One region of the Pseudarthrobacter sp. AG30 genome, then DNA from elsewhere that is predicted to be linked to it. Evidence: riboswitches for the same ligand, from Rfam matches in the RefSeq annotation. Region 1 holds a riboswitch; each other region holds the start of a gene.

Region 1 (3,267 bases):
GGACCAGACGCATAGGCTCACCGCAATGCATGTGGGTGATCAGCATTCGCCGCAGTTGCGGGTCGTCGACTGTGCTCCCGGACGGGGCAGCTATCCCGGCCAGGGTGCTGCCGGCGGGTGGGATGGACCCTTGACTCGGGGCTGAGGACTGCCTGGGTTTCATTTATTCCTTTCGACGGACGATGGCGCCACGGTCGAAGAGATCCGTGGCGCTGGTCGCGCCCATACGCGGATTAACGATTCGACTGGCATTTTCATCCCCTGGATGCTCCGGTGGCAGTGCTCAGGGACGCATTGGGGTTGCCTTAAGTCCGGGATGCTGCAGGGCAGGCCTTCCCGCGGGTGCCGGAAGGCGTTGGATCTCCGGTCACCGTTGGGTAGGGCCCTGGGGCAGGGTCAGCCGAGCGAGCTGAGAAGGTCGTTGCATGCCTTTTCGCAACGGCGGCATGCCTCGGCACAGAGCCGGCAGTGTTCATGCATGCCTGCGTGTTGTTCGCATTCCTCGGCGCAGGCTTTGCACGCTGTGGCACAGGCCTGGAGCACCGCGCGGGTGACGTTGGCATCAAAGGCGGTGTGGCGGGAGAGGACGTTTGCCGTGACCGCGCAGATGTCTGCACAGTCAAGATCGGTGCGGATGCATTTGGTCAACTCGGCGACCATGTCTTCGCCGAGGCAGGCATCAGCGCAGGCGGTACAGGCCTGTGAGCAGTCAAAGCACGCTGCAATGCATTCGGCGAGCATGTGCTGATCGATGCCGCCAAGATCCTTCGGGTAGGCATCGAGCATCTTGTGGGTGCTTCCGTGTGTCATTTCTTTCTCTCTTTCCAATACTGAACGGGAGGAACCTGGTGCGGAGACCGGCTGATGTTTCTGATGTGCCGGCTGTTTGGCTGATGTTCTCTCTCGGGCCTCCTTCTGATCGCTGAAGGCAGGACCCAAAGGGCGGCCGCACGCGGTGTTTACGCCAGCCCGGTCGAAGGGTGCCACTTGCAGGCCCTATGGCCTGGCGTTCGCGCGGCCGGACGTGGAGAACGTGCCCTTTTATGTCCGACTGACAGACAGTTGAGTTAGGGTTAGCGCCTGCCGGCTCAGCGGTGCTTGGGGCCTGTTAGCGATGTGGGATGCCGGGGGCCGGGCGCGCGGACCCGCGAAATCAGGGAGGAGCACTCCGGGCCTTGGCTGCGCCGCGTCGGTCACAGCAACGGGCCACGACCGTGGACTGACTGACCGGGTGTCTCCGGCCTCGTGGCACCCGCTGCGCGGGACCCCGCGGAGCACGTCGGAGGCGGATTGGGCTCCGACCGGCGTCACTCTGTCCGAACGTCCCCGAGGATTCTCCTGTCCCCCGGGGATCAAAGTCTGGCGCTGGCGCTGTGCGGCGGAGTAAGGGCTAGGGTCGGACACCCCCACCACGTGGGCCTGCCCATTACAGAAGGCAACTGGCCCGGCCACTAGGAGGACGATCACGAGGCAGGAAAGGACAGCCCGCAGCGCCGCAAGCCTGCGGACCAGCAGTGGAGGCGTCGAACGTTGAAGGGCCATCTGGTCTCTCCTGGGGGCAAGTCTCGCCCAGCGTATCCTTCCGGTGCCCCGCCAGTCACCATCCCTGCCCCCTTAAGCCCGGAGCGCCTTTGATAACGGATTTGTAACCTACGCCGACGCTTCGCTAGAGTCGTACCAACACATACCCCCAACGGGTATGGATGTGACCGCTTCGCCAAACCCCGCCGGCGGTCCGTGATCCTGATCTTTCTCAGGCGGGGGCGGAGGACCCACATACGGTGTGCCATGGTGCACCTTGGGGTGAAGCCGACCCTGTGACCACGCGTCCCAATCGCGTCCTGCAGGGCAGCCGGACAGTCCACTCGTCCGAATCCGACAGCTAACTTCGCCGGCGCCGAGAGGACCGCTATCTTGTCTGCCCAGCCAAAACACGGCCGTCGCCGCGCACTTCCGGCCGCTGCCTCAGCACGCCGCCCGCCGTTCTTCCGTGAACCCACGTTCCGGCTCCGCAGCCAGCAGTTCGGCCTAACAGCAGCCGTCACGGGAATGATCGCCCTCACTGCCCTGTCCGCGGCGCAGGCAGACCCCGGCAGCCGCGCTGCGGCCCAGCCCCGGCCAGCCGCCGTGGCAGCCCCGGCCCCGGAAACGGCGGTCACGGCAGCAGCCGACACTGTCCTCACATTTGACCGCCCGGAGGTGACCTCCCAGCCAGCGCCTGCGCCCGCTGCGCCGGCGCAGCCCGCAGGGGCGGTCAAAGCACCCGAGGTCGCCCACGCCCCGGCATCCCCTTCCAAGGGGTTGCGTGCCCCGCTCGCGTCGATTAACGTCAGCTCCCCCTTCGGCTTCAGAACCAGCCCGATCACCGGGGCCGCCGCGGAGCTGCACACCGGAATCGATTTGACCGGTGCGTGCACGACGGCGGTCTTCGCCGCCGGTTCCGGCGCCGTCACCGAGGCCGGCTGGAGTCCGTACGGCAGCGGCAACCGGATCGTCGTCGATCACGGCAACGGACTGAAGACCACCTACAACCACCTGTCCACTATCGGTGTCTCGGTCGGGCAGTCCGTGGCTCAGGGCCAGCAGATTGCAGGGGTAGGCACAACCGGTGCCTCCACCGGCTGCCACCTTCACTTCGAGGTCATGGTCAACGGCCAGACCGTCGACCCGGCTGCCTTCATCTAAGAGGTAGATGGCTGCGCTGACTGCTGTGAAAAGCGGCAGCCGCGCAATGAAGCGGTACAGTAGCGGGTGCGTCCTGCACCCTGTTTCTCTGCGGTCCTGACGGACCGCGCTCAGCGGGCTCGGGCGGATTACGCACGAGGGCCATCTGCGGGCGCCCACACAACGAGCCGGACAAAGGACTATACAGTGCAAATCCCAATTGTTGCCGCGGGTCTTTACGCCTTGGCTACGACGCCGGCCCCGGCTCCAGGCAACGAGGGTCTGAGGCCAGGGCTGGACGCGGATCAGGTAACTCCCGGATTCCTGGGTTTCGCGATGACGGCGTTCATGGTCATCGGAGTTGTCCTGCTCATGGTTTCCATGACCAGACGAATCCGGCGTGTACGTTACCGAGCGCAGTTCGAGCAAGGAAGCGAACCCGTTTCGGAAGAAACGGATGATGCCCGCAGCCAGCCTGGGGTCAACGAAACCGAGGCGACCAACGGAAGCGGACCGGGCGGTGAGGGCCCCGGACGGGGATGAGCCCGCGGCTCCCGCGGCAGGCCGTGTCGCCCAGGTACCCGGTTGGGTGGTTCCTCGCTC
Region 2 (3,267 bases), on a different contig from region 1:
ACTCGTTCCCCGCCGGTGCGGCGCCGGATCCAGGTGATAGCTCAGTCCATTCCCGCGGAGGTGGCTGGGAACACCGCGGTGTCGACCACGGCACCGATTGCGCAGTGAACGGCTGTGAATGTGTGGGTGCGGGCGTGGGTGTCGACTCCGACGACGAACTCGAATTCCTCTGCGATGATCGCCATAGTGTGCTCTCCTCTTCTCATTAACCCGGTTAGGTGACAGGAGCCTGCCTGGGTCGCTTGGAGATGCATCTGTAACGGGTCACACCCAACTGGTGGACAGTCTTCTGATCAGGTCATCCGCGCGGGCAGGCCGTGCCCGGAGAATGGTGCGGACAAGTCATTTTCAAGACACCGCCTGAGCGGGTCGGATATACCCTGAGTCACACGCCGTCCTCCGGGACCAGCCTGCCAGCCAACCTCGGGCCGGCACCTGACCATTACAGTGATTCCCGCTATGCCACGGGATGCTGAAGGCCGGCGATTCACTGCCCCCAAGGCAGTGAATCGCCGGCCTTCAGTGGTTTATTTGCCAGCGCGGACGAAGGTGACGGCGCCCTTGGAAGTCATCCACGTCAGCGGGTGCACGGCCGTTTCGTTCTTGCCGTTCAGGCCCGAACTGAGGACCTGACCGTTGCCGACGTAGATCCCGACGTGGCCGGGCTGCATGACCATGTCACCGGGCTGAGGATCGGTCACCACCGTGCCGTAGTTCATGAACTGCATCGGGCCAAGGTCTCCCACCGGGATCCCTGCGGCGTTAAGGGCGTTTTCCACCAGCCGCGTGCAGTCCTGGATCATGCCGATCTGGGCGTAGGCGGAGGAAACCATAATAGCGTTGATGCCCCCGGCTGCCGGTGCCGCGACCGGGGCTGCAGCGGCCGGAGCGACGGTAATCTGCGCCTTCGGTTTCGCGGCCGGGGCAGGTGCCGTCGACGCTTTGGGGGTCTCCGCCACGACCGGCTTGGGTGCCTCCACCACCGGGGCAGGGGTGGTCTCTACCGCGGGACGTTCGTAAGAGATCTGGACCGTGGAGTCCGCGGTGAGCGGCGCCTGGACCTGGCCCGCAACTTCCAACGTCGAGGCCGGCTCCGCATCACGCTGGGGTGGGGCCTCGGCTGCCTGCGCGGCAATACCGCTGGTCAGGACAAGGCCGGAAGCAGCCGCAATAACAGCTGCCTGGCGGCCTGCGACACCGGCGTTGCCGGCAACAGATTTGGACAGGACCCCAAGGGCACTGGTCTGGACAGGGACCGCACGATGGCGGCCATGACTTTTGCGCATGGGCATGAAAAGGCCTCTCCCACTGCCTGCGAGGTTAGCTGTCGGATTCGGATGGGAGACACCCGGCCGGCCGGTACACGCATGGCACCAGGCGCGACTTCACCCCAAGACCTGCCCGAAGCAGGTCGCTGTTGGTTTCCCCGTCTCTGCCGGACGAAAGTTGCGAACGGATCCCGGGCAGCGGCAGAGTTAGGCAAGTCTGCTCGAGAGTGCCGCATTCGGAGAAACCGGCACGACTTAGACCGTACTTCACTCCGGCATCAGTTGTCACATTTGAATAACAGGAGACGTAGATCACAGCTATATCTACTTCTGCCCAATACCCCCTCCCGGTATAGTTTCTGTTGTTGTCAGTGAAGTGGTATGTCCCGGCCGGCGCCCAGCGTCTGGCTTTCACAGCCGTTCAATCCCAGCGCCCATTGGTCCTTCGTCAAGGAATGGAAACTGACATGTGTGAAACTGAAATCCGTACCCAGCTGCCGCTTGCCGCGGCGTCGGGGTGCAGCTGCTGCTCGGCTGAAGCCGCCCTTGCCCCCACCGCAGCCAACGGTACCGGTACCGTTGAATTCGCTGTGGACGGCTTGACCTGCGGGCATTGCGTGCAGACGGTCGAGAAGGCAGTCTCTGCCCTTGATGGGGTGGAATCTGCCTCCGTTGACCTCGTCCCTGGCGGCCGCTCCCGCCTGCGGGTGCGAGGTATGGCTGACGCGGCAGCGATGCGGGAGGCTGTGACGGCCGCGGGGTACACCTTGGCCAGCAGGTAACATCCGCATTTCTCCGGCGCCCATCCTCCGGGGCCTTGCGCTTCCCAGGAGAGGTCCCACGGCCAGCGTATACAGCCCGCTGGCCCGCGGGCGAGGGCGGCCTTAGCGCCTGAAACCAGGCGTCACAGATAATCCGGAGCACTCCGCTGCCGTGAGGGACGGTGAAACGGAATGCCGCCCGGGCGCGTTGACCAGTAGGAGACCTGCAGGAACACCCTGCCGGTTACCCTTGTATTGAAAGAACCTGTACCGAAAAGGAGGAAGTGTCGTGACCGCAGTACACCGTCGTCGTCTCACCGCCTTCTTCCTGCGGGCCGGGTTCCTGACTGCGGCACTGGCCATCATTTTTGGCATTTTCGGCATGCATGTGATGATCGGCGCCCACGACATGCCCTCAGGCCCCGCCATGTCAATGTCAGGCTTGAGGGGGACGATGCAGCTGCAAACCACGCCGGCCAGCCATACCCAGGCTATCGGGATGTCAGCAGGCGTGGCTTCCAGTGATCCGGCGGCCACGGGTTCCTCCTCCTCCTCCTCTTCCTGTGCCCCTGCAGGGCCGTGCACCAAGATGTCAGCCGGTGGAGGGGCCTGTGTCCTGGCCCCGGGAACCACGACTCTCTCCGCCCCCTTGCCTGGGCCAGCGCCCTATGAGCTGCCCGATTTTGGTGCAGCCGCCGTGCTCGGCAGCACGTATGCCTACTCACCGGCCAGCGCCTCCCCCGGTGATCTCTGTATCAGCCGGACGTAAATCACTCCTCTGCGCCGTGCCTTTCACCGGCGCATACTCCAGCCATCGGCCCGCATGAAACAAGCCGGACCCCGCACGGTCCGCTGCATGCCAGCCCACGGGCGCACTTGCGCCGCTGATACTTTGAGGACCCTGATTTTGATGAAAAAAACTTTGACACTTTCTGCTGCCGCCATCGCCGCGGCCATCGCCCTGGCCGGCTGCTCGACCGGGTCGGGATCTGGCGGCTCTGAGAGCGGCGGCATGTCCGGGATGAACCACGGAAGCTCCGGGATGTCATCCACCGCCGCCCCCGCAAGCTCAGCGGCGGCTGCGGCTGCCTTCAATGATGCGGACACGATGTTCGCGCAGATGATGATCCCGCACCACACCCAGGCCGTGGCCATGAGCGACATGATGCTCAAGAAGCAGGGTATCCCTGCCGCCGTAACTGACCTGGCCGCCAAGGTCAAGGCAGCCCAGGGCCCGG
Region 3 (3,267 bases), on a different contig from region 1:
CCTGGGCGGACAGCCCGGACCCGGGTTCGGCGACGGCGCCATCAGCCTGGTGGAGGCAATGAAGGCCTACGGGCCTGAATCGGCAGTGACCATCAGCCGGCTGGCGGAACCGATCCAGGTGGAGCCGGAACTGCTGACCCAGCTCGACGAGGGCGGTATCCGGCCCGGCGCGTCTGTCTCCCTGGAACGCGTCGGTGACTACATTTCGGTACGGGTGGCGGGAATCGAGGGCGCGCTGGAGCTGCCTCCCGAGGTGGCGGCTCACGTTTTCGTCGCCGTGAACCAGGCCTGACGCCGCGTTTCCGTACCCCACCCGGGGGATTCCACGCAAAGATAACGGAATTGTTACCTAGGGTCTTAAGCCCCTATAGTGGAACCCAGCGTTGATACTTAAGCGTTACCTGATCCGGAGCCGAGCTCTGCCAGCGGGCCAGGTGTACGAGTCGTTACTGGCAGAGGCGGGGGAACCACAACCGGCAGCGGGGGACTGCCTTGGGGTGAAGTCCGTCAGCAGCAAGCCTCTCCAGTGAAGGATTCTTCCGGGAATACCCCTGTGTAGAAGTTTGCCCATGACGGACCGGGTCTTTGATCTCTCTGACCCGAATCCGACAGCTAACTCCGCAGGCTATTCCAGAGAGGAACCCTTCTTGACCATGCAGACCTCCCGGGGCCGCCGTCGCGCGGCGGGCCCCCCTGAGGCACCCCGGGTTGTCGAAGTAGCCGCCGCGGAGCGCCCCCGCGACCCGCAACGGGATGCACGCCGCCGCCGGGGTCCGTTCCGGCAAATCACCGACTTTGCCGCGGCCAGCGGCATCGGCCAAAAGGCCGGCATCGCCCTCGCCGCCACCGGCCTGGTGCTCACGGTGACCATGCCCGCCACCAGCCCCGTTATGGCGACGGATGCGGCCGGAATCGCGCCCCAGGCCGCCTCCGCAGTCAGCCCCCAGCCCCAGATTTCCGCGGATGTAGGCGCCCAGATCGACTTCAGCCGCTCAGCCGTCGTGACGCAGGCGGACCCCGACGGGAAGCTGAAGCAACTGCTGAGCGCCCAGTCGGCCGGATCGGTAACGCGTGCGGCTTCCGCCGGGACCCTGGCCGCGCCGCTGGCATCCCTCGTGACCGCGTCGCCCTTCGGCTACCGGGTCAGCCCAATCACCGGCGGCACCGGAGATTTCCACCGCGGACAGGACTTCGTGGCACAGTGCGGGACGTCCGTCCTGGCAGCCGCAACAGGAACCGTGACCTTCGCCGGCTGGCACCAGTTCGGCGGTGGAAACCGGGTGGTGATCGACCATGGCAACGGCCTGGAGACCACGTACAACCACCTCTCGTCCTTCAACGTCAAGGTGGGCCAAACGGTCTCCCGCGGCGAAGTCGTGGCGTTGAGCGGGACCACCGGGGCGTCCACCGGCTGCCACCTGCACTTCGAAGTCCAGGTCAACGGCGAAGTGGTCGATCCGATGGGCTGGCTGTAACCGTTTGATTGCGCACTCCCAGATCGCCGTGACCCGCCGTGACCTGAATGTGACATTGAAGCAAAACTGCTGTACCGTCTAACTCGCGTCAACTTTTCCGAAGTTGACGCTCTTGAGTGGATTGCCTAACTCTGCCACCGCTCAAGGTCCGTTCGCATTTCATCGTCTGGCAGGGGCGGGGGAACCAATTTTGGCCTTCTGCGTTCTGGAAGGCCTTGGGGTTAAGTCATGAGCTTCCCAGGAAGCGAAGTGGCCGGGTGACTCCCATCCGAATCCGACAGCTCACCTCGCAGGGATTGGGAGAGGCTACCTTCGTGTCTTCACGCCATAATTCTGCGCGCCACCGTGCGCAAACGGTTCGCGCCAACCCCTTGGACGCCATGTCCAAGGCCGTAAGCGCCAATGCCGGGACCGTGGGCCGCCAGGCTGCCGTTGTGGCAGCGGCTTCAGGCCTCATCCTGAGCATGGGCCTGCCGGCCAACGCCGCGGACACCACTGCCGGCATCTCGGCCTCCACGGAGTCCGGTTCCGCACAGACCGCCCTTGCTGTCACCGCGGCCCCCACGGCCACCGTTTCCTTCGAGCGTCCGGCGGTCAAGACCACCGCCGCCCCGAAGGTGGAAACCGTGCGCACCCAGTCCACCGCGTCCGCGGACCGCACCGCCACCACTGCCGGCCAGGAGGCGTCCAAGGCCGGACAGGCAGTGGAAGCCGTTTCGTCCGCAGCCACCTCGGGTATCGCCGCGATCGCCTACACCGGCATCGGCCACCCCTACGTCTGGGGCGGCACCACCCCCAACGGCTGGGACTGCTCCGGCTTCGTTCAGTGGGTCTACGCGCAGGCTGGAATCAGCATTCCCCGCACGAACGCGTGGAGCATCATGACCCCCACCTCCACCCCCCAGCCGGGCGACCTCGTGGTCCAGAACGGCGGCGCACACGTCGGCATCTACGTCGGCAACGGCATGATGATCAGCGCGCTCAACCCGTCGCAGGGAACCATGCTCCACTCTCCCGCAGCCACCGGTACTTCCACGTACTACCACCTGAACAAGTAGTTCTTGGGCTCCACGCTCCAAGGGCTATTTCTTTGCCCAAAGCTTTTTCGCTAGAAACCAACATCCCCGTTCGGGACGCGCCGGCGTACCCCCAAGATGCCGGCGCATCCAACCCCCTCGGACAGGCCACCGCGGTCCAGAGGAAAACGAAAGAGAGAACTGATGACGACTCGTGCTACCGCACGGCACCGCGCCGAGGTCACCAAAACCAACTCGATCGCGATCGTTGCCAAGGCTGTCAGCGACAACGCCGGCGGCATGGGCCGCCAGGCTGCAGTAATCGCTGCAGCTTCCGGCCTGGTCCTGACCAGCGGCATCGCAGCCAACGCAGCCGACACCAACGTCAAGCGCGACTCGGCTCCGGCATCCGCCATGGAAGTTGAATCCGCCGTCGACGCTCCGATCTCAGCGGCCTCCACCATTGCCATCAGCTTCGAAAAGCCGGCCGTTACCACCACTCCGGCACCGGCTCCCGAGCCCGAGGTTGCGGTGCAGGAAGCCGCTCCCGCTCCCGTTGCCCAGGCCGTTGCCGCTCCCAAGGTGACTGCCAAGGTTGCAACTGCCGATGCCACGGCTGCCCCCGCCGCCCAGGTTTCCGCCAGCGGAAAGGGTGCTGCCATCCTGTCCGCTGCCTACGCCCAGCTTGGCGTACACCAGGACTGCACCATGCTGGTGACCAACGCACTGGCTGCCGTCGGCATCCACTTCCACGACTGGCCCGCCGGTTACCTGTC

The links. Region 1 has a riboswitch for cyclic di-AMP ahead of DC347_RS19535 (M23 family metallopeptidase). Riboswitches for the same ligand answer to the same signal wherever they lie in the genome.
Region 2: linked by a shared signal. The riboswitch ahead of DC347_RS13210 (NlpC/P60 family protein) and the one ahead of DC347_RS19535 (M23 family metallopeptidase) in region 1 are both predicted to bind cyclic di-AMP.
Region 3: linked by a shared signal. The riboswitch ahead of DC347_RS17610 (C40 family peptidase) and the one ahead of DC347_RS19535 (M23 family metallopeptidase) in region 1 are both predicted to bind cyclic di-AMP.

What each region holds. Positions count from the first base shown of each region.
Region 1 covers NZ_QEHL01000030.1:394-3,660, reverse strand. Annotated here, with positions in the region: gene DC347_RS19540 (four-helix bundle copper-binding protein) at 397-810, opposite strand; cyclic di-AMP (ydaO/yuaA leader) riboswitch at 1,706-1,909, shown strand; gene DC347_RS19535 (M23 family metallopeptidase) at 1,915-2,685, shown strand.
Region 2 covers NZ_QEHL01000014.1:35,793-39,059, forward strand. Annotated here, with positions in the region: partial or broken gene DC347_RS13205 (IS110 family transposase) at 1-185, opposite strand, end outside; gene DC347_RS13210 (NlpC/P60 family protein) at 528-1,292, opposite strand; cyclic di-AMP (ydaO/yuaA leader) riboswitch at 1,296-1,492, opposite strand; gene DC347_RS13215 (heavy-metal-associated domain-containing protein) at 1,736-2,050, shown strand; gene DC347_RS13220 (hypothetical protein) at 2,319-2,798, shown strand; gene DC347_RS13225 (DUF305 domain-containing protein) at 2,940-3,267, shown strand, end outside.
Region 3 covers NZ_QEHL01000020.1:114,701-117,967, reverse strand. Annotated here, with positions in the region: gene DC347_RS17620 (metal-dependent transcriptional regulator) at 1-292, shown strand, start outside; cyclic di-AMP (ydaO/yuaA leader) riboswitch at 401-643, shown strand; gene DC347_RS17615 (M23 family metallopeptidase) at 654-1,475, shown strand; cyclic di-AMP (ydaO/yuaA leader) riboswitch at 1,612-1,785, shown strand; gene DC347_RS17610 (C40 family peptidase) at 1,856-2,533, shown strand; gene DC347_RS17605 (NlpC/P60 family protein) at 2,696-3,267, shown strand, end outside.